2 regions of the Nocardia sp. NPDC051787 genome follow, and region 1 is predicted to be linked to the other one. Evidence: riboswitches for the same ligand, from Rfam matches in the RefSeq annotation. Region 1 holds a riboswitch; the other holds the start of a gene.
The links. A riboswitch is a leader RNA that binds a small molecule or an ion and turns the genes downstream of it on or off. The one in region 1 is predicted to bind cobalamin.
Positions count from the first base shown of each region.

Region 1 (15,172 bases):
TCTCCTCGACCGACTCGAAGTGGACCGGCATGGTGCCGGTCGACGATACGGCCCTGGCTGTCACCGATACCGGCGGTCCCGGTATCCCCGTGGTCTACCTCAATGGCCAGTTCGCCACGCAGGGTTACTGGCGGAAGGTCATCGCCGACCTTGGTCCCGGGTTCCGGCACATCACCTACGACGAGCGGGCGCGCGGGAAGGCGCGGCGTTCGGCGGACTATTCCTTCGAGGCCGCCGTCCGGGATGTCGATGCCGTCCTAGCGGCCAGGGGTGCGGACCGGGCGCTGCTGGTGGGCTGGTCCTACGGGGCCGTCGTCGCGGCACACTGGGCCGCCCGGAATCCGGACCGTGCCGTGGGCGCGGTCCTGGTGGACGGCGCGTTCCCGTACGACTGGCTCGACGAGGCCATGGAGCAGCGGATCCGCACGCTGTACAAGCGGCTGAGCTGGTTCATTCCGCTGCTGCGCCCGACTGGGTTGACCCCGCGGATGAGCGCCGCGCAGCAGGCCGAGAGCAACATCGAGCTCGGCAGGCTCTCTCGCGAGCGCGAGCTGGGCCCCGTGCTGGACGACATCACCGTGCCGGTGCGGTATGTGGTTGCTTCGGGCACGTCCTTCGGAAGCCGCGGTGATGAGCAGGAACGGATCCGCGCCGGTCTCGATGCGGTGACCGCCCGCAACCCGAACATCCGCATCAGCGCCAAGGTCGCCAGCAACCACGGCGCCCTCCTGCGCAAGGACTTCCGCGCCATCGCCGCGGCCGTGCGCGAGACGGCAGCGGCCCAGGACCAGGGGGGTTCGCCGAGCCGATAACCGACGGGCTCACCATCGCACGGACGGCCGCGTTCGCCGCCGCAACGACGTACTCGACCCACCCCGGATACCTGGGCACCAACCCGGCCGCATCCACCATCCATCCGTTCAATCGCATTTCGCCCCAACAAATTCGAAGGAGCACACCATCATGTCCATCACCCTGACCGACCAGGACAAGGCCACCGTCCGGACCGCCACGTACGGCGCCGTCTCGCTGATGGCCGCCGCCGATGCCACCGGCTCGCCGCACAAGGCTTCCACCGACGGCACCATCGCCCTGGCATCGGCGACCGGCCTGGTCGGGCACGTGCTCGCCGCGAAGTCCAAAGACATCACGCTGAAGGGCAAGACCGTCGCCGAACTCGCCGACCACGTGCTGCCGGCCCTGACCGCAGCCATGAACCTGCTCGGAGAGAAAGATCCGGCCGAGGCCGAGAACTTCCGGAGCACCGTCATCGTCGCCATCGACGCGGCCGCCCGGCTTCACAAGGGCACGCCCAGCCCCGCCCTGGCCGGTATGGCCCGCAAGATCACCGCAGCCCTCGACGCCGCATGAGGGCGAAGAATCCGGCCGGTACCATCCGGCCGGATTCCACTCTCGGCGGCTGCGCCGCTGGTCAGACGGGTGCCTCGACCGGCGCCAGCAGCGCTGGGGCCGACCCCGGACCCACGCCATCCCAGCCTCACCGGTGAAGGTGGTGGTCAACGCGCCGGCTGAGGCGATGTCCTCAGCTCGTCTTGATGGTCCCGCCGTCGATGACGAGGTCGGCTCCGACGATGTTGGCAGCCTTGCCCGAGACCAGGAACGTCACGAGGGCCGCGACCTCTTCCGGTTCGGAGATTCGGCCCGAGGCGATGCCGAACTGGTCCGGCAGCGCCGCAAGCAACTGTTCGTGCGAGATGCCCTGGGCGGCGGCCAGCTTCGCGCCGACCCATTCGGAACCGCGCCAGATCCGGGTGCCGACCACGCCGGGGGAGACCGTGTTGACGCGGACCCCCTGCGGACCGAACTCCTCGCTCAGGCGCTTGCCGAAGGCAGTGAGCGCGGCCTTGGCCTCGCTGTAGCCGACCGGCCCGGCGGACGGCAGGTGTGCGTTGATCGAGGAGACGTTCACGATCGCGCCGCGACGGTCGAGCAGGCTGGGTAGGGCGGCGCGGGTCGCCCAGACGGCGCTGAACAGGTTGACATCCAGGAAGTGCTGCCACTGATCGTCGGTGCTGTCGAGGAACCCGCCCAGCGTCAGCCGGTCGGGGTTGCCGCCACCGACGTTGTTGATCAGGATGTCGATGCCACCGAGTTCCTCCAACGCGGTCTCCACGAGCGCAGTGGCGCCCTCTTGCGAGCTCAAGTCCACCGAAACGGTCGCCACGGTGGCTTTTTCGAGTTCGGGTGTGATGGTGCGGGCGGCGCCGACCACACGTGCGCCCGCGGCGGACAAGGTCTCGGCGACGGCGAGGCCGATGCCGCGGCTCGCTCCGGTGACGACGGCGGTCTTGCCGGTCAATTCGAGATCCATGGAGATCTCCTTTCTTGAACTACAGGTCAAAAATCGGGGTATGCGAGAGCCGCCGCAATGTGGCGGATCGGTCAGAGGGCGGTGAGGGCGACGTCGATGATGCGATACAGCGCTTCGGTATCGCGGGTTTTGGCCATGATGCGCAGACCGGCGGTGGTGTTGAGCAGGAACTCGGCCGTGGCCCGCGCATCGACGTCGGGACCGACGTCGCCGTCGCGTCGGCCCTGTTCGATCCGGGCGGCCAGCACCGCGACGATGCGCTCCTCGATGCCACGCAGGGCTCGGGTGATCTCCTCATCGTGGCCACCGAGCTCGGCGGCCGTGTTCACGACCATGCAGCCACGCCGAACCGGCTGTGCGACATCGGAATCCACGGTGTCACGCAGGTAAGCGCCGACGCGTTCGCGGGTGCTTCCCGGTTGGAACAGCAGCTCCTCGGCGTGCTCGACGCCCATCCGCCCGTAGCGGGCCAATGCCTGGTCGAACAGTTGCCGTTTGCTGCCGAATGTGTGGTACAGGCTGCCCTTGCCGACGCCGGTGGCCTCGGCGAGTTGCGCGGGAGAGGTGCCGCCGTACCCGTGGGTCCAGAACTCCTCCATCGCGCGCTCGACCACGATATCGGTTTCGAAGTTCCGCGGCCTGCCCACGGGAAGGACTCTAAATGTTCTTGACCTACAGGTCAAGAAAGCTGGTGGCGGCGGCGGTTCGTGGTCAACGCACCCGGCCGTGTCTACTCGAGCCTGGAACCCGGGTGGCTCCACACGGACCGCCCATTCCGCTTCCCGTACAGCCGACCCCGCTTCCCGTCCAATGGTGAACTCGAGATGTGGGAGTGGTTCCTGACCGATCAACCCACCCCATTCTTCGTCGAGATTTCCGTATACGACCCGCCCGGCAAAGCAGGCCGCACCCTGGACGTCGCGATATACCCTCCTGTCGGAAAGCAATTCACCGCTGCGCAGGCCACACAACTCGCCGAACGGCATCTCCCCTACTTGGCCCAGCCCGGTGCCGTGGACGACTACACGATCGAAACACGCAACGGCCCCGTTTTCGCGGTCTTCATCGGCGGTTGCCAGCCATCCTGGCGCGATGTCTTACCGGAGTCGTAGCCCTACGCGCGTCAGCATGAACGCTGCTAGTGCGAGTGAAGGGCCGGGCTGAGAGCGTCGAAGCGGCGGCGGAATCGTTCGGCGGCATCACCATTTCTGCGTGCGGCGGCCAGGCGTACCGGCCGCAATTCGGCCACCAAGCGTGGGGAGTTGACCGGACCTTCCAGAATCGATAGTGCGGAATGGCCTTCGGTGACAGCACTGCTGGTGTCCCCGAGGCCGGCGAGCGATGCTGCGAAATAGGCGCGATACGACGCCTCGTCTCGCGGTAGATTGCCGGGGCGTCCAATGCTTTCGCGAAACAGCTCCACCGACTGACTGTGTTGCCCAAGTATCTTGCGGCCCTTGGCCTCATGGACCTGAAGCTCGGCCACCGTGACATGGTCGAGCCAGGCAGGGTCGTCGGTGCCTTCGAGACCGCGATCCGCTTCGCGCCACACTCGTATCAGTGCCCGTTCGAACTCCCTGCGGTCTCCTATGGCTGCGTGTGCGGTGGCTTCTTCTGCCGCGCGCAGTGCGTTCAGCCGGATCGAAGGGAGCTGACGGACGAGTTCAGTCGCACGGTGCGCGAGCCGTATCGACTCCCGGCCAGGTTCGGTTGAGCCGACGCCGACATTTGCGAGGTCACCGAGCGCTGCCGCCAACAGCAGTGTGTCGCCGCATTGTTCTGCCAGCAGGACCGATCTCATCAGGCAGTGCCGCGTGATGTCCGGTCGTCCGCAGTCACGTGCCAACCACGCTGCGGTATTGGACAACCAGCCGACCGCATTCGCCAATTCAGCACCGGTGCGCGGACCGTATTCACCATGGTCGAGCAGGCGACGCGCCAAGCGGTACTGCTGAAGAGCGTACTGCGCGATACTGCCACCGCCGAAACGATTGTCATGCTCCCACAGCCGTTGCGTCAGGGTCTGGATATATGTGATGTGGCCGGTGCCGACGCGTATCGAGTCCGCCGCTGCTGCCGGTGTCGCAGTGCTCCCGACGACGGCTGCCATCGTTGTTGCTGCTAGGCCGAACTGTCTGCGGTCCACGTTCTCGGCTCCTTCACCCTCCCCGGTTTCGATGGTCCTCGGATCGGAGGGTTCGAGCAAGATCGGGTCAGCGCCGAGCGTGGGATACCGAGTGCGTCGGCGGCGCGGGTCAGTTCCCGAACATCGAAGATGGTGGCGACTTCGCCGCGTTCCACCCAATCCGTGCGCTGGCTCGCAGATTGGGCTACGACCTGGCCCGAACGCTGACTCTCGGGCCCGAGGTGGACGCACCGGTCATGCGGCTGCGCATACTCGTCGATCGCCTCGGTGCGGCCGCGGTCATCACGCCCCACCTGGAACACCTGCAAGCCGCCGAACAGCAAGTCATCGCTGTATCCGATCTCATCACTCTTGACCCAGAACGGATCTGGCGACACAGCCCTGCGGCTCACTGGGGTTCGGCCCATCCCGGAGGCTCGTCCGCGCGACCGACCCGCCCGTGTCGAATCGGTGCAGTGCGACGACCGGTGAGCGCCGCCGCGGGCCTCACGCCGACCATGCCCGATGTCGGTGGGCAGTCCCGCTGCCGCCCGACAAGTTGTTGCGGCGTGTGCCACGTGCGCTCATCGGGGATGTGCGGTTCATCGCCCACCGTCGAGTGGAGTCCGTCCGGCCATTGTCAGAGGGCTGCCCGCGCAGGCGGGTTTCCTCTGCGCGGGAGGTCAGCGAGCACCGTCGGTGTCCTGAGCGCTGGCGGATTCGGCGGCCCGATCGGTAATCGGGGCCAAGGCGTGTTGGGCTTCCCTGCGCACCGCGCTATTGCCAGCCCGGGCGGACCAGGCCGGATTCGTAGGCCATGACCACGAGCTGGGTGCGGTCTCTTGCGTTCAGCTTGGTGAGGATGCGGCTGACGTGGGTGCGCGCCGTGGCGGGGCTCATGAAGAGACGGTCGCCGATTTCGGCGTTGGTGAGACCCTCGGCGACCAAGGTCATCACCTCGCGCTCGCGGTCGGTGAGTTCGGCGAGAGTTGCGGCCGGTGGTGTCTTCGCGCGTGCGGAGAACTCCGCGATCAGCCTGCGGGTGACGCCGGGGGACAGCAGGGCATCGCCCCCGGCGACCACGCGGACGGCGCGCACCAGATCGGCCGGTTCGGTGTGCTTGACGAGAAATCCCGTCGCGCCGGAGCGCATCGCCTCGAAGACGTACTCGTCGAGTTCGAAGGTGGTCAGCACGACGACGCGCACGTCGGCCAGCTCGGCGTCCTCGGCGATCATGCGCGTGGCGGCAAGGCCGTCCAGGATCGGCATGCGGATGTCCATCAGCACCACGTCGGGGCGCAGGCTGCGGGCCATGCGCACCGCCTGTTCACCGTTGTCCGCCTCGCCGACCACTTCGATGCCGTCCTGGGCGTCCAGGAGTGCGACGAACCCGCCGCGCACCAGAGCCTGATCGTCGGCCACCAGGACGCGGATGCTGTCGTGCCCGGCTGCGCCGTCGTGGTCATGCATCGAAGGAGACTCCTCTGCGCCGCCCGGTTCGTCCCCACCGGACGCTACGGCTTTCCAGCGGATGTACTCGGCTGCCCAGCAGTGCCGGCATGCTGCAACTGCCGTAAGCGCGCCGCCCAGTGTGTGGGCCCGCTCGCGCATGCCGATGATGCCGTTGCCGCCGCTGCTGCCGGAACGCGACGGGACGCTGGTCGAGCGGGTGTTGTCGACGGTGATGTCGACCGAGTCCGCCGCGTAGCCAGCCGACTGCCCCGTGCGGTCGTGGTCGGCGGCGTGTCGACCGAAGGCGCGTCTCCCCTCTGGGTGTCGTCGTGGGGTCGTACATCGCAGCCTCCTCTGCCATCGGAAGGAGCTAGCGCTTCACGCGTCCGGCGGATGTGCTCGGTCGGTCGGTGGGTTCGTTTTGCGAACCGCCTGATGGGGCCGTAGTCGTCCCGGGGATGCCTGATGCGGCTGTGCTCGGGGCGGCCGTGCGCGGGGGCGGGGCCGTCTTGGTCGGCACATCGCTGCTCGGCGCCGTATCGGGTTCGGCCGCCCCCGGCGTGGATGCGCTTGTTGCCGCGTTGCCACGGACGGGCGTGCCGGAGGTGGCCGTGCTCGATGCTGCGTCGATCGGTCTGGTGCCGGGCGGCGTCGTTCCTGGCGTCGCCGTGCTCGGCCCGGCTGCTTCCTGATCGGTTGCGGTTGTCGCCACGTTGCTCCGTGCGGGCGTGCTCGGTGCTGTGCCGATCGGCGTTGGTCCTGGTGACGTCGTATCCAGTTGGGCTGCTCCCGGCTCAGGGGCTCGGGCGGGCAGCCGCGCCGCGACTCGGAAGCCGCCGCTGGGACGCGGGCCTGCCGTGAGCGCGCCGCCGAGTGCGTGGGCCCGCTCCCGCATGCCGATGACGCCGTTGCCGCCGCTGTTGGACCGTGACGGGGCGGAGGTGGGGCGTGTGTTGTCGACGGTGATATCGACCGAGTCCGTCGTGTAGCGCACGGTCACCGTCGCGTCGGCGCCCGGCGCGTGGCGGAGCACGTTGGTCAACGACTCCTGGATGATCCGCACCGCCGCCGCGTCGATGACGCTGGGCAGCTGCTGCGGGGTGCCGAGCACTCGGGTGCCGACGGTCAAACCGGTCGCGCGCGGGCGCTGCAACAGCTCGTCCAGGTCGCCGACGCTCGGAGCGGGAGCGCGCGGGGCGGGCGGCAGCTCGGCGGCATAGGCCTTCCTCGCGGAACTGTCGCTCGAAGCAGGCTCGGCAGTGGTCGAATCGCTGTCGTCACGCGAGCCGGGCGTGTGGCGATGGCCGGCCTCGTCCTCGGTGTGCGCGGCGGCCGGTTCGTCCTCGGGCGTCGCGACCGTTCCGGATCGGATCGTGTGCAGCAGCGCGTGCACCTCGGCGAGCGCGTCGCGGCTGGCGACTTTGATCGCCGTCAGCGCCGTCTCCGCGTGCTCGGGCCGCTTGTCGAGAAGTTCCAGCGCCACCGAGGACTGCACGTTGATCATCGAAAGGCTATGGGCGAGCACGTCGTGCAACTCGCGGGCGATGGCCAGGCGCTCCTCGCTGGCTCGCCGCTCGCGCTGCGCCTGCTCGTCCCGGAGCGCGGCTTCCGCCCGCTGTCTGCGGGCGACGAGCACGGCCTTGCGCTGCCGGATCCCTTCGGCCACCGACAGCAGCACGGCCAGCCACGCCATCAGCGCGAAGATCTGCCACAGGTCGGCGGGACGGCCGAGCAGCGCGGGCACCGGCCAGACCAGGGCGAGGTAGCCGAGCGGGACGAGTGGATAAGTCCACCAACGGGATCCACTGCTCGCGGCGGTCAGAAAGGCGATGACCAGCGAGACGAAGACGGGCCCGTACCCGTAGCCGCGCAGGGAATACGCCAGGCACGCGGCCAGGACGACGAACAGCACCGGCACCGGCTGCGCCCGCCGCCAGATCAGCGCCACGGGACCGGCGAGCAGCAGTAGGTACCCGAGCACATCGAGGGAGTGCACGCCCGTCTGCCGCATGTTCGCGAAGGTGCCTCCGACCACCTGAACCGCGGCCACGACGAGCGCGACGCCCCAGTCCAAGCCGACCGAGCTCCGATCCGTAAACGCTGCCACCCGCACGCACGTAGCCTATGCGGCTGAGCCCTGATTCGACGTCCGCCTGTGAACGTATTTCCCGAATACGGCCGATCGGCATTCGAAATATGCGATGGGCGCGGGCGAAGTTCCGCCGTCGCGGACGCGGTGAATCCGTCGTCGAGTGTGCCGTTGCGATCGGCCGTAGGGCTGCAGGTGGCGGTGTTCGTAGTAGTGCTCCGTACGTACACCGAACGTCGCTCCGCGACGGATGTCCTGGCCGGGTCGGCGGCGGATTCTCGGTGCATGACAGATTCGATCGTGGTCACCCGAGGGTTGACCAAACGCTACGGGGAGCACACCGCGGTGGCCGGTGTCCACATGAGCGTCGCATCCGGCGAGATATATGGGTTTCTCGGCCCGAATGGAGCCGGCAAGACCACCACGTTGCGCATGCTGGCCGGGCTGATCCGTCCCAGTGCGGGCACGGCCCTGGTGGCGGGGCGAAGCCCCGGCGATCCCGCGGTGGTCCGCCGGATCGGTGTGCTCATCGAAGGCCCTGGTTTCTATCCCTACCTCTCCGGCCGGGACAACCTGCTGGTGCTGGCGAAGTACCGCGGCCTCGGCCGGACCGACGTGACGGACGCGCTGCACCGGGTCGGCTTGACGCCCCGCGCGGACGACAAGTTCCGCACCTACTCGCTGGGCATGAAACAGCGGCTCGGTGTGGGCGCGGCGCTGCTCGGCGAACCTGATCTGCTCATTCTGGACGAGCCGACCAACGGCCTCGACCCCGCGGGCACGGCGGAAATGCGGGAGCTGATCTCGGATCTGGCCGCCGACGGCCACACCGTGTTGCTGTCGAGCCACCTGCTCAGCGAGGTGCAGGAGATCTGTGACCGGGTCGGAGTGATCTCGCGCGGCAGGTTGCTCACCGAAGCGACGGTCGCGGAGTTGCGCGGGGCCTCGTCGCTGCTGCTGCGCGCCGAGCCGCTGGAGTTGGCGTTACCCGCGGTGCGCCGATTGGTCGGCGAGCGTTCGGCGTTGCTGACCGCGCGGGGCATCCGGATCGAGTCGCAGACCGTGTCCGCGCCTGAGGTGGCACGTGCCGTCGTGGCGTCGGGCGCGGATCTTCTGGAACTGCGGGTCGACGAGAAATCCCTGGAGGAAGTGTTCTTCGAAATGACGCGACTGGAGGCGGTGCGATGAATACGTTGCGGCTGCGTGACCTGGTGGCCAGCACGAAAGCGGAAGCGCTGCGGCTACGGAAGTGGCCCGCGTTCTGGATAATCCTGGGCACCTGGATTCTGCTGAATCTTACGTTCGCCTATCTGTTCAACTACCTGGCGTATACCTCGGGCGAATCCGGCCGAATGTCCAATGGGCTGCCCCGCGAGGCGCTGCTGCGGCAGATGTTGCCCGCTGCGGTGCCGGAAGTGTTCACCCAGGGCATGGCGATGTTCGGCGGTGCGCTGCTGCTCATCCTCGGGGCGCTGACCATCGGCAGTGGATATGGCTGGGGAACTTGGAAAACCGTGTTCACACAAGGGCCTTCCCGGGTGCACGCGGTCGCCGCGGTGGTGGTGAGTCTCGCGGGCGTGGTGGCCGGGCTGGTGTGTGCGGCGTTCGTCGCGGATATCGCGGTGGCCGGAGTGATCGCCGTATCCGAATCGCAGCCGCTCGCACTGCCGGAACTGGACCGGACGTTGCTCGGAATTGTCACCGGCATCGCGATTCTCGGCATGTGGACGCTGGCAGGTGCCCTCATCGGCGCGATCGCTCGCGGCCCCGCACTCGCTGTGGGACTCGGCCTGGTCTGGGTGCTGGTGGTGGAGAACCTGCTGCGCGGCGTCGCGGGCATTTTCCCGCCGATCGAGGTGGTTACCGATCATCTGCCCGGCACGGCAGCGGGGTCGCTGGCCGGGGCGATGCGGACGGTCGACGGACCGGCCACGCCGGGTGTGCTCGATGTGCTTTCGAGAACCGAATCACTGGTCGTGCTGGCGAGCTACCTCCTGCTCTTCGCGGGCGGCACGATCTGGCTGATGCGGAAACGCGATCTGGCGTGAATCGCCGAGAAGCGTTTCCGCGATTGTGCGCAGCGCGTCGGTGATCTGCGCGGAGGTGAGGCCGCGCTCCCGTTGCCGCCGATAGACCTCCGCTGCCAGCGGCGCGAGAAGCGGATCGACCATCGCGTCTGGTTCCCGGATTCCCGCTGCTACCAACAGTACTCGCACGTGCGCGTACCAGAAGCCGTACGCGCCGGTCGCGAAGCGGGCTCCGCCGATTTCGGTGCCGAGCACCAAATGCGCGTGCTCGTCCAGCAATTCGACCATCGCGGCGTAGAAAGCGGCCAGCCGTTGTCCGGGTTCGGCTCCCGGGCCGAGCGGCGGTGGTCCGGAAAGCAACTTTTCTTGCAGGCCGTGCTCGTATTCGTCGAGCAGTGCCACCGCGATCGAGTTGATGTCCGGATAGCGCCGGTACAAGGTTCCGCGACCGACACCGGCCGCCTTCGCGATGTCATCCATCGTCACCGTACGGGGGTCCCGGTTGGCGAACAGTTCCGCTGCCGCCGCCAAGACCTTGGCCCGGTTGCGCGCCGCATCCGCGCGCTCGGGCGATTTCGCCCGGCCGGTCTCGGTACCGGTAAGCAGGTCGGCACGGGGTTCCATGCTGCGACTCTAGCCGACGCCGGAATAAGTGGACAATATGTCCGGTTAAGGCTAGCGTCGTTCGGAACTGAACCGGACGATATGTCCAATTAATTGGAGGTTTGGTCATGAGCACCTTGTTGCATCTCGATGCCAGTGCACGGCGTCGGTCGATCAGCCGGGAGCTGAGCGCCGCATTCGCCGGCGCATGGCGTGCGCGGCACCCCGACGGCGACTACCGCTACCGCGATCTGGCCGCCGACCCGGTGCCGTTCATCGGGGAAGCGTGGACCGAACTGTGCGATGCGGTGCTGGCCCTGCCGAGTACAGATCCGGAACGGCTCGGTGAACTGGTCCGCACCCCGGAACAGGCTGCCGCGTGGGGGATCATCCGGCCGCTGCTCGCGGAACTGCTCGCGGCAGACGTCATCCTGATCGGCACTCCGATGTACAACTACTCGATCCCAGCCTCCCTCAAAGCATGGCTGGACCAGGTGACCTTTCCTCGGATGTCGTTGGGCGAGCGGCGGTTCGTCGTGACGACCGCACGTGGTGGCACGTATTCGCCGGGCGCGCCCAAGGCGGCGTACGACTATCAGGAACGCTTTCTGCGCGACTTCTTCGCAGGCCATTTCGCGGTTGCGGACACGGTTTTCGTGCACGCGGAGCTCGCCAATTCCCGTCAGGACCCCGCGCTCGCGCATCGGCGCGCGGAGCACGACGTGTCCTACACCCTCGCGCTGGCGACGGCGCGCGATCTGGCCGAGGAGTACTGAGATGAACTGGGTGGTCCTCGGTATCGCCGGACTGGTGGAGATCGTCTGGTCGCAGAGCATCAAGCCGACCGAGAACTTCACCAGACTCGTGCCGACGCTGGTCTGTTTCGCCCTCGGCGTCACCGCCGTGTACCTGCTGTCCAGGGCGATGCAGACGCTCCCCGTCGGCACCGCCTACGCGGTCTTCACCGGCATCGGAGCCGTCGGCGCGATCACCCTCGGCATCGTCGTCAACAAGGACCCGCTCAGCGCGGGCCGCGTACTCGCGCTCGCACTGATCGTCGGCGGCATCGTGCTGGCCAGGATCACCAACGCGGAGTGACCTGCCGTTGTCCACCGGGCGAGCGACGGTTCCGGGCGCTGGATAGATGCCCGGCGGGCGCGTCCTGTCGCCGAGGCATCCTGGCGGTCCAGGTGTGCGTTCGGGCGTCGTCGATCGCTCGGTCGAGGGAGCGTCTCTTGGTTTGGGCGGCCATACCCGATGTGCTTGGCGCATCTGGGATTCCAACGCGCTGGACTTTGACCACAGCGCGAGTGCGGACCGGACGACGGCGCGAAACTGATCGGCGAAGCGGTGGGCTGGGGCGAGGCAGCCGGGGTAGGTTCGTCCTGAATCGTCAAACGATCATCGGCGAAAGGACCGTGATGCCCACACGTACCGCGCGTACCGCCTGGACCGGCACCCTGCAGGAGGGTTCGGGACAGGTCGAGCTGACCAGTTCGGGGGTCGGCAAGTACGACGTGTCGTTTCCGAAACGTTCCGCCGAGGAGGCCGACGGCACCACCAGCCCGGAGGAACTGATCGCGGCCGCGCACTCCTCCTGCTACGCGATGGCGCTCTCGGCGCAGATCGGCAACGCGGGCGGCACGCCGGAGAGCCTGGACGTCACCGCCGACGTGACCCTCGGCCCCGACCCGGCGGGCGGCTTCCGGATCACCGGCATCAAGCTGACCGTCCGCGGTCGCGTCTCCGGCATCGACGCCGACGCCTTCCAGGCCGCCGCTGCGGCCGCCAAGGCGGGCTGCCCGGTCAGCAAGGCGCTGGCTGGTGTCGACAACATCACCCTCGACGCGGCCCTCGCGTAGTTTCGCGCGGCCGCTTTGTTCCCCGCACACCGCGGTGACGTGTGCGGGGAACGAGGCGGGTGCCTGAAGAATCACCGCCTGCGGAGTCAGCCGCAGGGGCGCGGGTTTGGAGCGCGGCGGGTGCGCCAAGTATCAGCGTCTGCACGGGTGGCGCGGGTTTGGCGAGGCGGGTGCGCGAAGGATCAGTGCTCGCGGAACCATCGGCGGGCGGAGCGGGTGTAGAGCGCGGGAACTGCGATGAGTACGGCGGCTATGTGGGCTGCGCGGAAGACACCGAGCGATACGGACACGGCGGTGACGTCGGTGAACAGGTCGCGCAGTTCCTTCGCCGACATGGCCGCCGCCAGCGGCTCGCTGATCAGCGAGAGCAGACCGAACACGCCGATGCCCACGGTGATCAGCAGACGCGCCCAACGGTCGCCATGCGTCATACGTACCGCGACGGCCAGCACCACGAGGTAGATCACGATACGTATACCGAATCCGGCCAGCAGGTCCGCGCGTTCGGCGTCGAACGCACGCGCAGTACGCACGAACCCTTCGGCGACGCCCGCCAGCAAAGCGACGACAAGCCCCACGAAGGCGACACGAACAGCGCTTGGTGCGGGGACCCGCAGTGAGGCGGAAGGAAAGGCAGTGCCGGTCATAGGATCGACACTGCCGCAGCGCTTCCGGACGCGAATCAGTCCGCGGTAGCAGCCGTTACCCGTACCGGGGTATCGGTACGCGCCGCGAACTCGGTGAGTGCCGCGAAGCCAAGGGCCAAGCATGTCCACAGCGTCGCCGTCTCGGCCAGTGACGCGATCCGGAACTCCCACAGCAGGGTGGCCGGGAAATCCACACTGACTTCGTCGACGCCGGGCAACAGGACGTAGCCGAGCGCCGTCACCAAGACGAACGCGGCAACACCGCCGATCAGCCGGATCGTGGACAGTTGTGCGCGCAACACGGTGAACACCGCCACCGCGGCACCGACCGCCACGATGCCGAGCAGCACCGCCGCCAGCCACAGCAGGGTGCGGTCGTTGATGGTGTCGGGATCACCCACCGCCGGTGGATTGGCCGGATACTTGAAGAATGGCACCGCGACGATCGCGGCCCAGCCGGCTACGCCCAGCACCAATGCGAGCCGCGGCCCGGACAGCGTGGTGTAGCGGCGCGCGACATGCGCGACCGAGGCGTAGATGGCGCCGAGCGCGACCCCGGCCAGCCCGAGCGCGAGGAACTGCCCGAACTTCTGGCCGGTGCGGCTCACCAGGGGTTCTTCTTCGTCCCCGTGCGAATGCCCGGCCGGCGACTCGGCGTGCGTGTGCTCGGTGGCGGAACCCGCTTCTTCGATGGCGATCGCGGCGTCCACCTTGGGTTCGCCGACGAAATAACCGACTGTCGCGGCCAGCAGCCCGGCGATGAGGCCGGCCAGCAGGCCGCGAAGCAGCAGTGTCGTGAGCGATCCGATCAGTGGCACGGAAGCCCCAGCAGGTGGCGTCCGTCGTGCATCAGCTCATGCAGGTACATCCCGCTGCGCGAGATGACGCCCTGGTCGAATCCGACCAGGTAGAGCGTGAGTAGTGCGAGAAGAACGACACCGACCGTGACGAGCACGGTGGCCAGGGAATCGGTTGCCCGGCTGGGTGAATGCGCGATGGCCATTCGAGTCCTCCTTGGGATACGCGTCCCATCGGGTGGTGGCGCGACGGTGCCGGTGTCTGGCTTTCCGGCACCGGACTCGGTGCATGGAACACAGTGGCGCGACCGCTCCGGAATCTCACCGGAATTACCGCATCACCTTCGCGTTTGTCCTTCGAACTGTGACACTCGCACGCACCCGGCGTCAACTATGTCCGGCACGGGCGTACCACGGTGTCGGGCGAGTCGCCGGGCAGGCAGGCCTGCCCGGCGATAGGCACCGAGGTCAGTTCGCGGGCTTCCCGGCGACGTCGAGCACGACCTCGAACTCGAGCAGCGAAGCGCCCGTCGCGACCGGCTTCTGGCGCTCGCCCGCGTGCGCCTCGCGCGCGGGCCCGTCCCGCCACGCGGCGAAGGATTCCTCCGAATCCCACTGCGTGACAACGAAGTACCGGCTCTCTCCGGCGACCGGGCGCAGCAGCTGGAAGCCGAGGAAGCCGGGCGAGTTCTCGACCGCGTGCGCACGGTGGGCGAACCGCTTCTCCAGTTCGGGGCCGGCGCCCTCGGGAATCTCGATCGCGTTGATCTTCACAACAGCCATGCGTCCAAGCTAGCGGTTGCCGCCGAGCAGGTGTTCGGTGCCTCGTATTGTCGAACCGATGTTGCACGACGAAGGCGGGGCAGGCGCGCCGATTCTGCTGCTGCACGGACTGATGGGCAGCGCGCGCACGTGGCGCGATCAGCTGGACTGGCTGCGCGAACACGGCCACGTCTACACCTTCGACGCCGCCGGGCACGGCAGGCCCGCACCGGCGGAACTGACGACCGAGGCGTTCGTCGACGACCTTGCCATGAGCACGGCGGGAATCACCGAGCCCATGGTGGTGATCGGGCATTCGATGGGCGCGCTGCACGGTTGGGTGTTCGCCGCGACCCACCCCGAGCGGGTCCGAGCGCTGGTGATCGAGGACATCGCACCGGACTTCACCGGCCGCACCGCCGCGCACTGGGCCGCGATGATCGAGGCATGGCCGCAGCCGTTTCCCGACGCCGAGG
Region 1 covers NZ_JBFAYO010000026.1:88,191-103,362, forward strand. The annotation lists gene AB0M45_RS24990 (alpha/beta hydrolase) at 1-812, shown strand, start outside; gene AB0M45_RS24995 (hypothetical protein) at 964-1,371, shown strand; gene AB0M45_RS25000 (oxidoreductase) at 1,544-2,332, opposite strand; gene AB0M45_RS25005 (TetR/AcrR family transcriptional regulator) at 2,404-2,979, opposite strand; gene AB0M45_RS25010 (hypothetical protein) at 3,157-3,444, shown strand; gene AB0M45_RS25015 (hypothetical protein) at 3,471-4,478, opposite strand; gene AB0M45_RS25020 (response regulator transcription factor) at 5,235-5,927, opposite strand; gene AB0M45_RS25025 (histidine kinase) at 6,280-8,022, opposite strand; gene AB0M45_RS25030 (ABC transporter ATP-binding protein) at 8,284-9,186, shown strand; gene AB0M45_RS25035 (ABC transporter permease) at 9,183-10,046, shown strand; gene AB0M45_RS25040 (helix-turn-helix domain-containing protein) at 9,966-10,649, opposite strand; gene AB0M45_RS25045 (NAD(P)H-dependent oxidoreductase) at 10,757-11,404, shown strand; gene AB0M45_RS25050 (multidrug efflux SMR transporter) at 11,406-11,726, shown strand; gene AB0M45_RS25055 (OsmC family peroxiredoxin) at 12,050-12,490, shown strand; gene AB0M45_RS25060 (hypothetical protein) at 12,673-13,068, opposite strand; gene AB0M45_RS25065 (CbtA family protein) at 13,173-13,955, opposite strand; gene AB0M45_RS25070 (CbtB-domain containing protein) at 13,946-14,140, opposite strand; cobalamin riboswitch at 14,170-14,322, opposite strand; gene mhuD (mycobilin-forming heme oxygenase MhuD) at 14,403-14,717, opposite strand; gene AB0M45_RS25080 (alpha/beta fold hydrolase) at 14,776-15,172, shown strand, end outside.

Region 2 (15,172 bases), on a different contig from region 1:
TTCGAACGGGGTCAGCGCCACCCGCTCCACCAGCTTCTGGCGGACCAGCAGCGTCCGATTCAGTTCGCGCAGCGAGAGTTCCGTCATGCGTCCATCGTCGCGGAGACCACCGACAGATCGGCGGCGGCGCGATGGTCGGTGCTGCGGCGCGTACGACAGCGCGCGGGATTCACCGGTCGGGCAGGCAGCGACCCGGGTCGGGCAGGTCGGCGCACGGCGCGTTGCCGTGCGCTCGCAGCACCTCTTTGCCGGTCTGATCGGTCAGGAAGTGCAGGAAGCTCGCGGCGAGCGAGTCGCCGGGCGGTTCCCCATTGCTGTAGGCGTACTCGACACCCCAGAACGGGTACGTGCGCCGCACGGCGGCATCGCGGCCCGCGCCGACGCCGTCGATCGCGACGGTGGGCAAGCCCGCGTCGATCGCTTCGGAGAACTCCACATAGCCTACTGAGCCCGGGATGTCGGCGACCGCCTTGCGCATGTCCGCGGTCACCTGCACGTCGCAGTGCGCGGGCGCGCTGATCACGGTGCCTTTGAGCGCGATGCAGCTCACGTGCGGGCGATCCGGCTGCGTGCCGTCGAGCAACCTGCGCTCGAAGGTGGTTCGCGAACCCGAACCGGGAATGCGGTTGACCAGCACCACCGGCAGATCCGGACCGCCGACCTCGCGCCAGTTACCGACCGTGCCCCGGTAGAGATCCTGGACCTGGGCGACGGTCAGATCACGGACGCCGACGCCGGGATGCACGATCAGGGTGAACAACGACAGCGCGAGCGGCCGGTGCACCAGCGCCGGATACCCGCCGCCCTTCGCGCCGTCGCTGATCGCGAGCAGGCCTGGGTTGCCCGCGCCCTCCTCGGCGAGCTTGTCGAGACCGCGTTCGGTGCCCTCGAATCGGAACGCGAATTCCGCTCCGGTGCAGCGCTTCCGATACTGCTCGGCGGCGTCCTGGATCACCGGTCCGAACGCCGACGACCCGATCACGGTCAGCTTGCCCGACGCGCAGCCGAGCGGCGCCGGATCCGGTTCCATCGCGGTCATCACGAGTTGCACGATGATCACCGAGACCAGAAACACCGTGAGCGCGATCACCATCCGGGAAACGCTGGTCCGGCTCCGGGTTTCGATGATCCCGCCGCCCTTGATGCCACCGCGCAGCACCGGGTCCGGATACGGCCCCTCACCGTCGGAGCGCTGCAGGATGGCCAGGATCTTGTAGTGATCGATCTTGCGCAGCGGCACTTTCGGCAGATCGATCACGCCGATGTGCCCGTCGGTGTCCTCGCGCACACCGATGCCGGAGTTGCGGCCGAGATGGTCGGCGAGCGCCGAAGGATCGCTGAGCTCGTTCACCGCCATGCCGATCACCCGGCGCCGCGGAAAGTGCAAGTGCAGACCGATCTGCGGGCTCGGCGCCGTGTAGTCCTCGATGTCGAGCCGCATGATGCCCGCGTTCTCGATGCGCACCAGAACGACCGAGATGTCCTTCAGGTCCGGGCTCGCGCCGTCGGCCGATGGACGCAGTTGTGTGAGCACGCCGGGGAAGATCGACTCGATCTCGCCGGTGACCGGCGTATCCATCTGCACCCGGTAGCCGAGCCGCTTGCTGCCCGCGAAGACGAATTCGCGCAGGAAGGCCAAGACCGCTATGGCGAGCGCAATCACCGCCACAACGGTGCCGATGAGCTCCAGAACGGTGTCGAGCTCCAAGTCGCCCACCAGTTGATCCCACTCCCCGAGAAGACGGTGTGCACTCATTCTCGGGCGCAATTACCCTCCAGCACATCGTGATTCGAACTGTTCGGCAACCGTTAACCCGACCGTCATGCTCCAGCGCGGGTCCAGGCCAGCAGGTCCGCCAGCGGCCAGGCGTTGATCACGCGTTCCGCGGCAACACCGTTCGCGACCGCGCGCTCGCATCCGTACCCCTGCCAGTCGAGCTGTCCAGGTGCGTGCGCGTCGGTGTCGATGGCGAAGTGACAGCCCATCTCCACCGCCAGGCGGAGCAATCGCGATGGCGGATCGAGCCGTTCGGGCCTGCTGTTGATCTCGACGGCGGTGCCGTAGGTGCGGCATGCCTCGAAAACCACCTCGGCGTCGAAGGTCGACTCCGGCCTCGTGCCGCGGCCACCCGTGACCAGGCGACCGGTGCAGTGCCCGAGCACGTCGACGTTGGGATCGGCGACCGCGTACGCCATGCGCTTGGTCATCGTCGCGCTGTCATCGCGCAGATGCGAATGTACGCTGGCCACGACGATGTCCAGCCGGGCGAGCAGGTCCGCCCGCTGATCGAGGGTGCCGTCATCGAGGATGTCCACCTCGATACCGGTGAGAATCCGGAACGGCGCCATCCGGTCATTGAGTGCGGCGACCACGTCCAATTGCTTGCGCAGCCGGTCGGCGGACAGCCCGTTGGCCACGGTCAATCGCGGTGAATGGTCGGTCAGGGCGCAATATTCGTGGCCGAGCGCCGCCGCGACGCGCATCATCTCCTCGATCGGGCTGCCGCCGTCCGACCAGTTCGAGTGCGTGTGCAGATCGCCGCGCAGCCGCTCGCGCAACGGCTTGCCCGGCGCCCCGATCGGCTGCGCGGCAGCACGCAGCTCGACCAGGTACCGCGGCACCGTACCGGCGTACGCCTGTTCGATGACGGCCGCGGTCTTGGGCCCGATGCCCGCGATCTCCTGCCAGCTGCCCGCCGCCCGATGCGCCTCCCGCTCCTCGGCGCTCAGCCCGGCGACGGCGTCGGCGGCGCGCCGGTAGGCCTTGACCCGGTGGGTTTCGGCTCGGGCGCGCTCCAGCCAGAAGCCGATCTCCCGCAACGCCGCCACCGGACCCGACACGGTCGCGTCGTCCGGCGTACCTTCGCCTTCGCTCCGGCCATGCGAGGGCTGATGACGGACCGCGTCCGGCTCCGCCATTTATGCGATCCGGCTGTACTTGATGAAGGCCACGCCGTCCTCGAACACCGTGCTGGTGATCACCCGGAACTTGGCCGGTTCCGGCAGCCGTGACCCCACGCCGAACAGCGGCCGTCCGCTGCCGAGCACGATCGGGTACAGCTTGAGGAATATCTGGTCGATCTCCGGGAGCAGCACCTGCGCCAGCTCACCACCGCCGCACAGCCAGATGCCCAGCCCACTTTCTCGCTTGAGCGCCCTGACCTTCTCGATCGGGTCCGCCGAGATCAGTTCCACGGCGGGATCAGGGCTCTCCGGCAGGGTGGTCGACACCACGAACTGCCGCAGATGCGCGTACGGGCTGGAGGTGCCGGTACGCACGCCGAAGTCGTGCGTCTTGCGCCCCATCAGCACGGTGTCGAAATAGCGATTGCGTTGCTCGATGCCGATCGCTTCGCGCACCTTGGTCGGCAGCGTCTCCGGGTACTGCGCGTTGATCGCGGGGCCGTGATCGCCGCCGACCGGGAAGAAGTCGACCGAGCCCTCCTCGGTGGCGATGAATCCATCGATGGTCGAGGCGACGTAATAGGTGAGCTTGCGCATGCTTCCCTTCCTCACGGCGGGTGACATTCCGAACCGCCTGAGGAAAACGGTAGCTCGCTCGCGCTAGCGGTGGCGCGGCTTCGGCTGGCAGCGCGGGCAGGAGTAGGACGAGCGGTTCATGAACCGCTCCCGGATGATCGGCGCGCCACAGCGGCGACACGGCTCGTGCTCCCGGCCGTAGACGGCGAGGGAGCGCTCGAAATAACCGGACCGACCGTTGATGTCTACGTATAGCGCGTCGAAAGACGTGCCGCCCGCCACGAGCGCTTCGCCCATCACCGCACGCACCTCGGCGAGCAGGCCGCGCACGGCGGGCCTGGACAATCCCGCGGCGATCCGCCCGCCGTGCAGCCGGGCACGCCACAGCGCCTCGTCGGCGTAGATGTTGCCGATGCCGGAGACCACGCCCTGGTCGAGCAGAACGCGTTTGATCTCGCTGCGCTTGCCCCGGATGACGGCGACCACGGATTCGACGTCGAAACGCGGGTCCAACGGGTCGCGGGCGATGTGCGCGACCGGCTCCGGCACCAGGGTGCCGTCCACCTCGACCAGCGGCGCGAGCGCCCAACCGCCGAACGTGCGCTGGTCGACGAAACGCAGCTGAGTACCGTCGCTGAAGGTGGCCCGGATGTGCGCGTGCTTCTCCAGCGGCGCGTCGGCGGGCTGGATCAGCATCTGACCGCTCATCCCCAGATGCACCACCAAGGCGGCTTCCGGGTCGTCGAAGGTCAGCCAGAGGAACTTGCCACGCCGCTCGGCCGACTCGACCTTCAGGCCGGTCAGCCGCGCGGCGAGATCGGCGGCGCCTTCGAGGTGCCTGCGCACCGAACGGGGATGGGTGATCGCCACCGATTCGACGACCCGGCCGACCACATGCTCGGCGAGGCCACGTCGAACCACCTCGACCTCGGGAAGCTCGGGCACGTCAGGTTTCGGCGGTCAGCGCCTCGTAGGCGGCCCCCGCGGCCTTCTGTTCGGCTTCCTTCTTGGACCGCCCCACGCCCTGCCCGTAGGCCCGGCCGCCGACCACCGTTGTGGCGGTGAACTCCTTGTCGTGGTCCGGCCCCGTCGAGGTGATCTCGTAGCTGGGCACGCCGAGACCACGCTCGGCGGTGAGTTCCTGCAGGCTGGTCTTCCAGTCCAAGCCGGCGCCCATGCGCGGGCCCCGCTCGAGCAACTCGGCGAACAGCCGCAGCACCACCGAGCGCGCCACATCGATGCCGTGCTGCAGATGCACGGCGCCGAGCAGCGACTCCATGCCGTCGGCGAGGATGCTCTCCTTGTCCCGGCCGCCGGTGAGTTCTTCGCCCTTTCCGAGCAGCAGGTGCGCACCGAGGCCGCCTTCGCCGAGGCCACGGGCGACCTCGGCGAGCGCGCGCATGTTCACCACGCTCGCGCGCAGCTTGGCCAGCTCACCCTCGGTCTTCGAGGGATGTTCGTGATACAGCCGCTCGGTGATGCTCAGTCCGAGCACGGAGTCGCCGAGGAACTCGAGACGTTCGTTCGTCGGCAGGCCGCCGTTCTCGTACGCGTACGACCGGTGGGTCAGCGCGAGGCGCAGCAGATCCGGCTGCAGGTCGACGCCTAGCGCGGCGATCAGGCTCGCGTGTTCGCCGGACGAGTCGGGTTCGTCGGTCACGTCGCTACGGAAGGTCGGACGATCAGACCGCGGCGGTGACCTGGCGGCCCTTGTAGGTGCCGCAGGACGGGCAGGCGATGTGCGGCAGGGTCTTCTCACCGCAGGCGCGGTTCGGGCAGGTGATCAGGGTCGGCGCGGCGGCCTTCCACTGGCTGCGCCGCGACCTGGTGTTGGAACGGGACATCCGGCGCTTGGGAACGGCCACGACTACTTCTCCTCTGTCTTGATTGCTCTGCCGGTTCGGCTGATCGGTCTTGCTCAGTGGTCTCGGTCGGCCGCACCCTCGCCGGGGCTGCCGGTGCCGGGCGATCCGGAGGCGAATTTAGCCAGTCCGGCCCAGCGGGGGTCAAGTATCTCATGCGTGTGCTCGGATCCCGCAATCGCCATCCGTACGCCGCATTCCGGGCACAGTCCGGCGCAATCCGGTGTGCACAGCGGCTGTAGCGGAAGCTCCAGGCCGAACGCGTCGACCACCACGGGCTTCAGGTCGATGGTGTCGTCGACCATGCGGTAGACCTCGTCGTCCTCGGTGGTCTGCTCGGTCGTGCTGTCCGGATAGGCGAACAACTCGGTGACTCGCAGGCCGACCTCGCCGGTGAACGGCTCCAGGCAGCGCGAGCACTCCCCCTCGGTCGGCGCGGTCACCGTTCCGGTGACCAGCACACCCTCGGACACCGCCTGCAACTGCAGGTCGAGCTCCACCTGCGCGCCAACGGGGACAGCGATCAGGTCCAGGCCGATCCGCTCCTCGGTGGTCACAGTGCGACGCAGCTCGCGCATCGTCCCCGGCCTGCGGCCGAGACTGCGGGTGTCCAGCACGAAAGCGGCGTCCGGCATCCGGCGCTTGGCCGAATGGGAACGCGACGCGGAACCGGAACCGGCGGACATCACGAACTCACTCACGATCGGGGGATATGGGCAACCACTCAACAATACGCGACCGCGTGGTTCTCGCCCAAACGCAGCTGATCATCCCGGGTGCCGCTACCTGCGGAATTCGGTGGCGTAGTCGGGCGCGCCCGCGCCGGTGCGCAACTGGTGGCGCCCGCGGCCGACGGTGCGCAACGTGCTGGTGAGCGTCTCTTCGAACTCGGCCAGCCGGGAGTCGACGTAGTGGTCGCACTCCTCGCGCAGCCGATCGGCTTCCGCGTGCGCGGCGTCGATCACCCTGGCCGATTCGGCATGCGCGGCGCGCACCACCTCGGTCTGCGTGACCAGGCGCTCCTGCTCGGCGAGACCTTCCGCGACAGAACGCTCATAGGCGGCCTTCCCCGCCTCGATCATCCGCTCCGACTCGGTGCGCGCCCGGCCGGTCAGCGCCTCGTATTCGGCATTGCCGTCGGCCACCACGCGCTCGGCCTCCTCCTGTGCGGAGGTGACCAGCCGGTCGGCGTGCGAACTCGCCTCGGCGACCATGCGGTCGGCGTGCGCCTTGGCGTCGGCGAGGATGCGGTCGGCCTCCTCGCGGGCCGAGCCGATGGTGCGCTCGGCCTGTTCGTCGGCGCCCTGCACCGTGGTCTCGGCCGCGGACCTGGCGTCGGAAACGATCTTGTCCCGGTGATCGAGCACGTCCTGGGCGTCGTCGAGTTCGCCGGGCAGCGCGTCACGGACGTCGTCGAGCAGTTCGAGCACGTCGCCGCGCGGGACGATGCAACTGCGAGTCGGCGGGATGCCGCGCGCCTCCTCGACGATGGCGACCAGCTCGTCGAGCGCTTCGAATACGCGATACATGCTCACTACCCTCCTGCGGACTCACGGCGAAACCCAGTGTGCCCCTCGTCACCGCTCGTGCCGAATCACTTTCCGGTGTGTCGCGGCAGTGTCTTGCACACCACAAAATCAAGTGGAGCCCCACCCTCCGCTTCGTGTTACATTCGTCTGGAAGATCGAAATCAGATCTTCCTGCCGAGGGCTCGTGTTCGATCGGAATGACGATGACTGTTCTGGAACTGCCGCGACCGGCGGGAGTGAGCGCCACCAGCTTGTTCACGCCGTGGGTGAGCCCGTACCCGGCGTTGCCGAATGCCGAGGCCGCGGCGAGGTTCGAACAGCCGATCCGGTACCTGCGCAGTGACCGCGCCTTCGCCCAGCTGATCCGCTTCGCGCTCGCCGGCGGGTCCAGCAACGTCGCCTACGTGCTGTTGTTCTTCGCCATGCACGGTGTCGGGCCGCTGATCGCGAACGTCGCCGGCTCGGTCGTCAGCACCATGATCGCCAACGAACTGCACCGCCAGCTGACCTTCCACGCCGCAGGCCGGGTCGGCTGGTTCACCGCGCAGTGGGAAGGCGGCGGACTGGCGCTGGTCGGTCTCGGCATCACGACCGCGGCCCTGGCCGCACTCGGCGTGTGGGCGCCCGGCCTCGGGGACACCGCACAGGCGGCCGCCATCCTGGCCATCACCGCCGCGGTCGGCGGCCTGCGCTTCCTGGCGCTACGCGGCCTGGTCTTCTGAGCCAGTCCGCCTCTCCGCGTCTTTAGGCCGTACAAGTCAGGTACCGCCGGATTCGCGTTCAGGTCCTGCGTTGGGTGCCCGCTCGGTTTCTGGGCGTACCCGGCGAGTTACCCATGTTCTCGCGAAATCAGTAGTTGCGTGCGGCGGTAATCGAGTGGATAGCCGGGACTGCGGAATTCAGTCCCGGGTTCGCTCAGGCTTTGCGTTCCGCCAAGCGGTCGAGGAGGCGTTTGTGGACGGACGGGGGAAGCATGTCGGCGACGTCGCCGCCGTATGCGGCGACCTCCTTGACCAGGGAACTGGACAAGTAGCTGAAGGACGGGTTGGTGGCGATGAAAAAGGTGTCCACGCCGGAAAGCTTCTTGTTCATCTGCGCCATTTGCAGCTCGTAGCCGAAGTCGCCCGCGTCGCGCAGGCCCTTCACGATGGCGGTGATGCCCTGCTCGCGGGCGAAGTCCACGAGCAGGCCGTGCCATGACTCCGCCCGGACGTTGCTCAGGTGCGCGGTCGACTCGCGCAGCATCTCGATGCGCTCCTCGACGGTGAACATGCCCTGCTTCTTCGGGTTGATCATGACGGTGATGACCACCTCGTCGAACTGGGCCGCCGCCCGGGTGAAGACATCGAGGTGTCCGTAGGTCACGGGGTCGAACGACCCGGGGCACAGTGCTCCTGCCATGAGCCGACGCTAGCAGGACCGCGGCCCTGCGGCACGAGTGGCCACGCCCGCGTCTACTGGTCCGGCTCGAACTCCGCCAGATCGATGCGCGTTTCACCGTACCGGCGCGACTTCGCGGGCAGGAAGCCTGCGGGCCAAGCTGTTTCGGGCGAACGCGCCGAACGCTCCAGCACCATCACGGCGCCGGGACGCAGCCAACCGTGCTCGGCCAGCGCGCGCAGGTCGTCCAGCACGGCGGCGTTGTCGACCGCGTAGGGCGGATCGGAGAACACCACGTCGAAGCCGCCCGCACCGCCCAGCCGCAGCACGCTCGCCACCGTCGCGACCCGGAGTTCGGCACCGGGCAGCCCGAGCTCGGCGATATTGCCGCGCACCACGGCGGCGGCCTTGCGGTCGGACTCCACGAGCAGCGCGTGCTCGGCGCCGCGCGAGAGCGCCTCCAAGCCGAGCGCGCCGGAACCCGCGTACAGGTCCAGTACGCGGGCGCCCGCGAAGTCCAGCCGCGCGTCCAAGGCGCTGAACAGCGCCTCCCGCACCCGATCGGAGGTCGGGCGGGTGCCCGAAGGCGGCACCCGCAGGCGCCGCCCACCCGCCGTCCCCGCGACGATCCGGGTCATTGGGCGGAGGATTCCCGCACGGTCAGCTCGATGAGCAGATCGCCGCCTTCCACCTGCTGCACCGGGCCGATCGCGACGCGGCCGACGATGCCCGCCCGGGGCGCGGTGATCGCGGCTTCCATCTTCATGGCTTCGATGGTGCCGATGGTTTCGCCCGCGGCGACCGAATCGCCTTCGGACACAGCGAGCGTCACCACGCCGGCGAACGGAGCCGCGACGTGTCCCGGGTTGGCCTTGTCGGCCTTCTCCGCGGCCGGGATGTCGCTGGCGATCGAGCGATCGCGCACGGAGATCGGTCGCAGCTGCCCGTTCAGGATGCACATCACGGTGCGCATGCCGCGCTCGTCCGGCTCCGAGATCGCCTCCAGGCCGATGAGCAGGGTGACGCCTTTCTCCAGCTGCACCCGGTGTTCCTCACCACGGCGCAGGCCGTAGAGGAACTGGTTGGCCGAGAGCCCGGAGGTGTCGCCGTACTTCTCCCGGTGGGAGAGGAATTCCGCGGTGGGGCCAGGGAAAAGCAGGCGGTTGAGCGTGGCGCGCCGCTCTTCGGAGCTACCGGCCAGCCCTTTCTCGTCAGCGGGGGTCAGCGGTGTTTCCGGCTTGGCAGCGCCGCGACCGGCCAGTGCCTTGCTGCGGAACGGCTCGGGCCATCCCCCCGCGGGGGTGCCGAGTTCGCCACGCAGGAACCCGATCACGGAATCGGGGATGTCGTAGCGCCCCGGATCGGCGGCGAAATCCTCGATGTCGACGCCGGTGCCGACGAGTGCGAGCGCCAGGTCGCCGACGACCTTCGACGACGGCGTCACCTTCACCAGGCGCCCCAGCAGCCGGTCGGCCGCGGCGTATTTGGCCTCGACCTCCTCGAACCGGTCACCGAGGCCGAGCGCGATGGCCTGCTGCCGCAGATTCGACAGCTGACCGCCGGGGATCTCGTGGGTGTAGACCCGGCCGGTGGGTGCGGGCAGCCCGGACTCGAACGGCGCGTACACCTTCCGCAGCGCCTCCCAATACGGCTCCAGATCACACACGTTCTGCAGATCGAGGCCGGTGTCGTACTCGCTGTGCGCCGCGGCCGCGACGATCGCCGACAGCGCGGGCTGGCTGGTGGTTCCGGCCATCGCCGCGCTGGCACCGTCGATGGCGTCGGCACCGGCCTGCCACGCGGCGAGGTAGGTGGCCAGCTGACCGCCGGGCGTGTCGTGGGTGTGCACGTGCACCGGCAGATCGAAGTTGCTGCGCAGCGCGGTGACCAGCTTGGTAGCGGCCGGGGCCCGCAGCAGACCGGCCATGTCCTTGATGGCCAGCACGTGCGCGCCCGCGTCGACGATCTGCTCGGCCAGTTTCAGGTAATAGTCGAGGGTGTAGAGCGATTCGTCCGGATTCGCCAGGTCACCGGTGTAGCTCATCGCGACTTCCGCTATCGCCGTCCCGGTTTCGCGCACCGCGTCGATGGCCGGACGCATCTGGTCGACGTTGTTGAGCGCGTCGAAGATACGGAAGATATCGATACCGGTCGCGGTCGCCTCGGAGACGAACGCGCGGGTCACCTGCTCCGGATACGGCGTGTAACCCACGGTGTTGCGCCCGCGCAGCAGCATCTGCAAACAGATGTTCGGTACCGCCTCGCGCAACGCGGCCAGCCGCTCCCACGGGTCCTCGTACAGGAACCGCAAGGCGACGTCGTAGGTAGCGCCGCCCCACGCCTCGATCGACAGCAGCTGCGGCGTCAGGCGCGCGACGTGCCCGGCCACACCGAGCAGGCCGTTGGTGCGCACCCGAGTGGCCAGCAGCGACTGGTGCGCGTCGCGGAAGGTGGTGTCGGTGACGCCGACCGCCTTCTGCTCGCGCAGCGCCCGCGCGAAACCGTCCGGACCCAACGCCAGCAGCCGCTGCCGGGAGCCGTCCGGCGGCGGCACGCTCAGGTCGATCGCGGGCAGCTTGTCGTGCGGGTACACCGTGGTCGGCCGCTCACCGTGCGGCTTGTTCACGGTGACATCGGCCAGGTACTCGAGGATCTTGGTGCCGCGGTCGGCGGATCGGCGCAGGGTCAGCAGCTGCGGGCGCTCATCGATGAACGAGGTGGTGACCCGGCCTGCCTTGAAGTCGGCGTCATCCAGCACCGCGAGCAGGAACGGGATATTGGTGGCCACACCCCGGATACGGAACTCCGCCAGCGCCCGGCGCGCCCGCGCCACCGCCGTCGAAAAGTCGCGACCGCGGCACGTGAGCTTGACCAGCATCGAGTCGAAGTACGCGCCGATCTCCGCACCCAGATTCGCACCGCCGTCCAGCCGGATGCCCGCGCCGCCCGGCGTGCGATAGGCGGTGATGCGGCCGGTGTCCGGACGGAATCCGTTGGCCGGGTCCTCGGTCGTGATCCGGCACTGCAGTGCCGCACCACGGATCGTCACCGCTTCCTGGCTCAACCCGAGGTCGGCGAGGGTCTCTCCCGCGGCGATACGCAGTTGCGACTGCACCAGGTCCACATCGGTGATCTCCTCGGTCACCGTGTGCTCGACCTGGATGCGCGGGTTCATCTCGATGAAGACATGGTTGCCGCGCTCGTCGAGCAGGAACTCCACGGTGCCCGCGCACGAGTAGCCGATCTCGCGTGCGAAGGCCACCGCGTCGGCGCAGATCCGTTCCCGCAGCGCCGGATCCAGGTTCGGCGCCGGCGCGAGCTCGATGACCTTCTGGTGGCGGCGCTGCACCGAACAGTCCCGCTCGAACAGGTGCATCACGTTGCCGTGCTGATCGGCCAGGATCTGCACCTCGATGTGCCGTGGGTTCACCACCGCCTGCTCGAGGAATACGGTCGGATCACCGAACGCCGACTCCGCCTCCCGCGAGGCCGCCTCGATCGATTCACGCAACTGTTCGGGGGCGGCGACGCGCCGCATACCGCGTCCGCCACCACCGGCGACCGCCTTGACGAAGATCGGGTACTCCAGCTCCCGCGACGCGGCGATCAGCTCTTCCACGTCCGCCGACGGCGCGCTGGAGCGCAGCACCGGAAGCCCGGCCGCCTTGGCCGCCTCGATGGCGCGCGCCTTGTTCCCCGCCAGCTCGAGCACCTCGGCCGAGGGCCCGATGAAAGTAATGCCCTCCCTGGCACAGGCCGCCGCCAGGTCCGGGTTCTCGGAGAGAAAGCCGTAGCCAGGGTAGATGGCGTCCGCCCCCGCCGACTTGGCCGCCTCGATGATCGCATCGATGGACAGGTACGCCCGGACCGGATGGCCCGGCTCCCCGATCTGATACGACTCCGCCGCCTTCAGCCGATGAACCGAATTGCGGTCCTCATAGGGGAACACGGCGACCGTCCCGATGCCGAGTTCGTAGGCCGCGCGGAAGGCGCGGATGGCGATCTCGCCACGGTTGGCAACCAAGACTTTCGAGAACATTGACCTAAGGTACCCGGCTTCGTGAACCGCACGAACATGGAATCCCCCTTCGCAAGGCTCTTCACAAAGGGCCCTAGCACCGTTGCGAAGTTGCGTTCACGAGACCGATACATGAGCTTCGCGGGAGCAACCGCGCGCCGGGCGCCCATTACTCGATCAGCTGGCCGACGCGCCGGTCGCTGCCGCGGGATCGACGGCGGGCCACCGCACAACTCCCAGCGCAGCGAGTGATTTCGTGAGCACATGGGTAACTCACCGGGTACGCCCAAAGCCCGGGCCGCACCCAACGCAGGACCTGAACGCAAATCCTAGGTCACCCGACTAGTACGGCCTAAAGGCCCGGAGAGGCGGCACAGCCTATGCTGAGGGGGCAGCTGGTTCACCGGTGCGCGGCGAGATGGAGCCCCGACGTCGCGCGACGGAGTCGAGCCCGCCCGTGCGGCGACGTCACGGCGGGCGAGAGGGAACCCGGTGGGAATCCGGGACTGTCCCGCAGCGGTATGCAGGAACGACCGCCGTCACCAGGCACTGAGTTCACCGGGCCGGAAGGTGCCGCGACTCGGGAAGCGACGGCCAGTAGGTCGGCCATCGGGAACACCGGCACGAGCCGGGCCATCCCGCGGCCGGTGCCCGCGAGTCCGAAGACCTGCCAGCCGTGCCGGGTACACCGTATCCGGCGGCCACCGCCTCGTGGATTGGGCGTGCGGATCACCAGCTGACGTGTCGGGCTCCTCGGCCGGGAATATCTCCGGCATGTCATAAGGTTCTCCGCCTGCCCGTATGGCGATGGCTTTCGTCCTCAGCAATGGAGAAACATCGTGACTGTTTCACAGCAAAAGCCGTTTACCGCAACGGTTCTCGGGCTACCGCGGGTGGGGCCGCGGCGCGAGCTCAAACGGGCAACGGAGGCCTATTGGGCAGGCAGAACAGATGCCGGGAAATTGCACGCCGTGGCACGTGAGCTACGGCGTGCTCAGCTCACCGAACTGCACGCCGCGGGCCTGGACTCGATCCCCGTCGGGACCTTTTCGTATTACGACCAGATGCTCGACACCGCCGTGTTGCTCGGCGCGCTGCCGCCTCGGGTCGCCGGGATCGCCGATCCGCTGGATCGGTACTTCGCCGCCGCACGCGGCACCGACACGGTCGAGCCGTTGGAGATGACCAAATGGTTCGACACCAACTACCACTACTTGGTGCCGGAAATCGGCCCGGACACCGCGTTCTCGCTGCATCCGGAGAAGCTGCTGGAAGAATTGCGGGAGGCGCTCGAGCTGGGCGTGCCCGCGCGGCCGGTGGTGATCGGCCCGATCACCTTCCTGAAGCTGGCGAAGGCGACCGGCGGCTCGGCGCAGGCACGGCTGCTCGAGCTGCTACCGCTCTATAGGGAACTGCTGCGCAGGCTGGCCGCCGCGGGGGCTGAGTGGGTGCAGATCGACGAACCGGTGCTGGTCACCGACCTCTCGGCGGAGGAAATCGACCTGGTGCAGGTCACCTACGCCGAGCTGGCCGAGGCGACCGAGCGTCCCGCGATCCTCGTCGCGACCTACTTCGGCCATCCGGGTGCCGCGCTCGCGCCGCTGGCCGGCACGGGGATCGAGGCCGTCGCCGTCGACTTCACCTCCGGAACCGATGTTTCCGCGGTGGCGGCGGTGCCCGCCCTCGCGGGCAAGCTGGTCGTCGCCGGAGTGGTGGACGGACGCAACGTGTGGCGCACCGACCTGGACCGCGCGCTGGCCACCCTCGGCACATTGCTGGGATCCGCTGGCCGCCTGGCGGTTTCGAGCTCGTGCTCGCTGCTGCACGTGCCGTACACCCTGGCCACGGAGACGCGGTTGGATGAGCGACTGCGGTCGTGGCTGGCTTTCGGGGCGGAGAAGGTGGCAGAGGTAGGCCTGCTCGCCACCGGCCTGCGCGAAGGACCGGAGGCGATCGGCGCCGACTTGGCCGCGGTGCGGGCGGCACTGGCGTCGCGACGGTCGGATCCGCGGCTGAACGATCCGCAGGTGCGGGCGAGGTTGGCCGCGCTCGGGCCGGACGCCGTGCGCCGTGCTCCCGCCGAGCAGCGCCGCGAGCTGCAACGGGACCGCTTGCGGCTGCCCGCGCTGCCGACCACGACGATCGGTTCCTATCCGCAGACTTCCGCGATCCGGCTGGCGCGGGCCGCGCTGCGCAAGGGTGAGATCGATCAGGCGGAGTACGTGCGCCGGATGCGCGCCGAGATCGCGGACGTCGTCGCGCTCCAGGAGGAACTCGGGTTGGACGTGCTGGTGCACGGCGAGCCGGAGCGCAATGACATGGTGCAGTACTTCGCCGAGCAGCTCGACGGTTTCGCGGCCACCGAGCAGGGCTGGGTGCAGTCGTACGGGACCCGCTGCGTGCGGCCGCCGATCCTGTTCGGTGACGTGGCGCGCCGGGAGCCGATGACCGTCGAGTGGATCGGCTACGCGCAGTCGCTCACCGACAAGCCGGTCAAAGGCATGCTGACCGGCCCGGTGACCATTCTCGCGTGGTCGTTCGTCCGCGACGATCAGCCGCTGGCGGAGTCCGCCCGTCAGGTGGCGCTGGCGATCCGGGACGAGACCGTGGACCTGCAGTCGGCGGGCATCCGGATCATCCAGGTCGACGAACCGGCTCTGCGCGAACTGCTTCCGCTGCGCGTGGCCGACCAGCCCGGGTACCTGGAGTGGTCTGTGCGGTCGTTCCGGCTCGCCACCTCCGGTGTCTCGGATGCGACGCAGATCCACACCCACCTGTGCTATTCGGAGTTCGGCGAGGTGATCGACGCGATCGCCGGGCTGGATGCCGACGTCACGTCGATCGAGGCCGCGCGTTCGCATATGGAGGTGCTCGACGACCTCAACGCGGCGGGCTTCGATCTG
Region 2 covers NZ_JBFAYO010000018.1:74,397-89,568, reverse strand. The annotation lists gene AB0M45_RS20515 (winged helix DNA-binding domain-containing protein) at 1-87, opposite strand, end outside; gene AB0M45_RS20510 (substrate-binding domain-containing protein) at 170-1,756, opposite strand; gene AB0M45_RS20505 (PHP domain-containing protein) at 1,822-2,919, opposite strand; gene AB0M45_RS20500 (dihydrofolate reductase family protein) at 2,920-3,501, opposite strand; gene mutM (bifunctional DNA-formamidopyrimidine glycosylase/DNA-(apurinic or apyrimidinic site) lyase) at 3,565-4,425, opposite strand; gene rnc (ribonuclease III) at 4,427-5,140, opposite strand; gene rpmF (50S ribosomal protein L32) at 5,163-5,345, opposite strand; gene AB0M45_RS20480 (DUF177 domain-containing protein) at 5,399-6,028, opposite strand; gene AB0M45_RS20475 (DivIVA domain-containing protein) at 6,125-6,871, opposite strand; gene AB0M45_RS20470 (GtrA family protein) at 7,075-7,593, shown strand; gene coaD (pantetheine-phosphate adenylyltransferase) at 7,787-8,272, opposite strand; gene rsmD (16S rRNA (guanine(966)-N(2))-methyltransferase RsmD) at 8,326-8,889, opposite strand; gene AB0M45_RS20455 (pyruvate carboxylase) at 8,886-12,290, opposite strand; cobalamin riboswitch at 12,750-12,938, shown strand; gene metE (5-methyltetrahydropteroyltriglutamate--homocysteine S-methyltransferase) at 13,109-15,172, shown strand, end outside.
Region 2: another riboswitch for cobalamin. It lies ahead of metE (5-methyltetrahydropteroyltriglutamate--homocysteine S-methyltransferase); the one in region 1 lies ahead of AB0M45_RS25070 (CbtB-domain containing protein).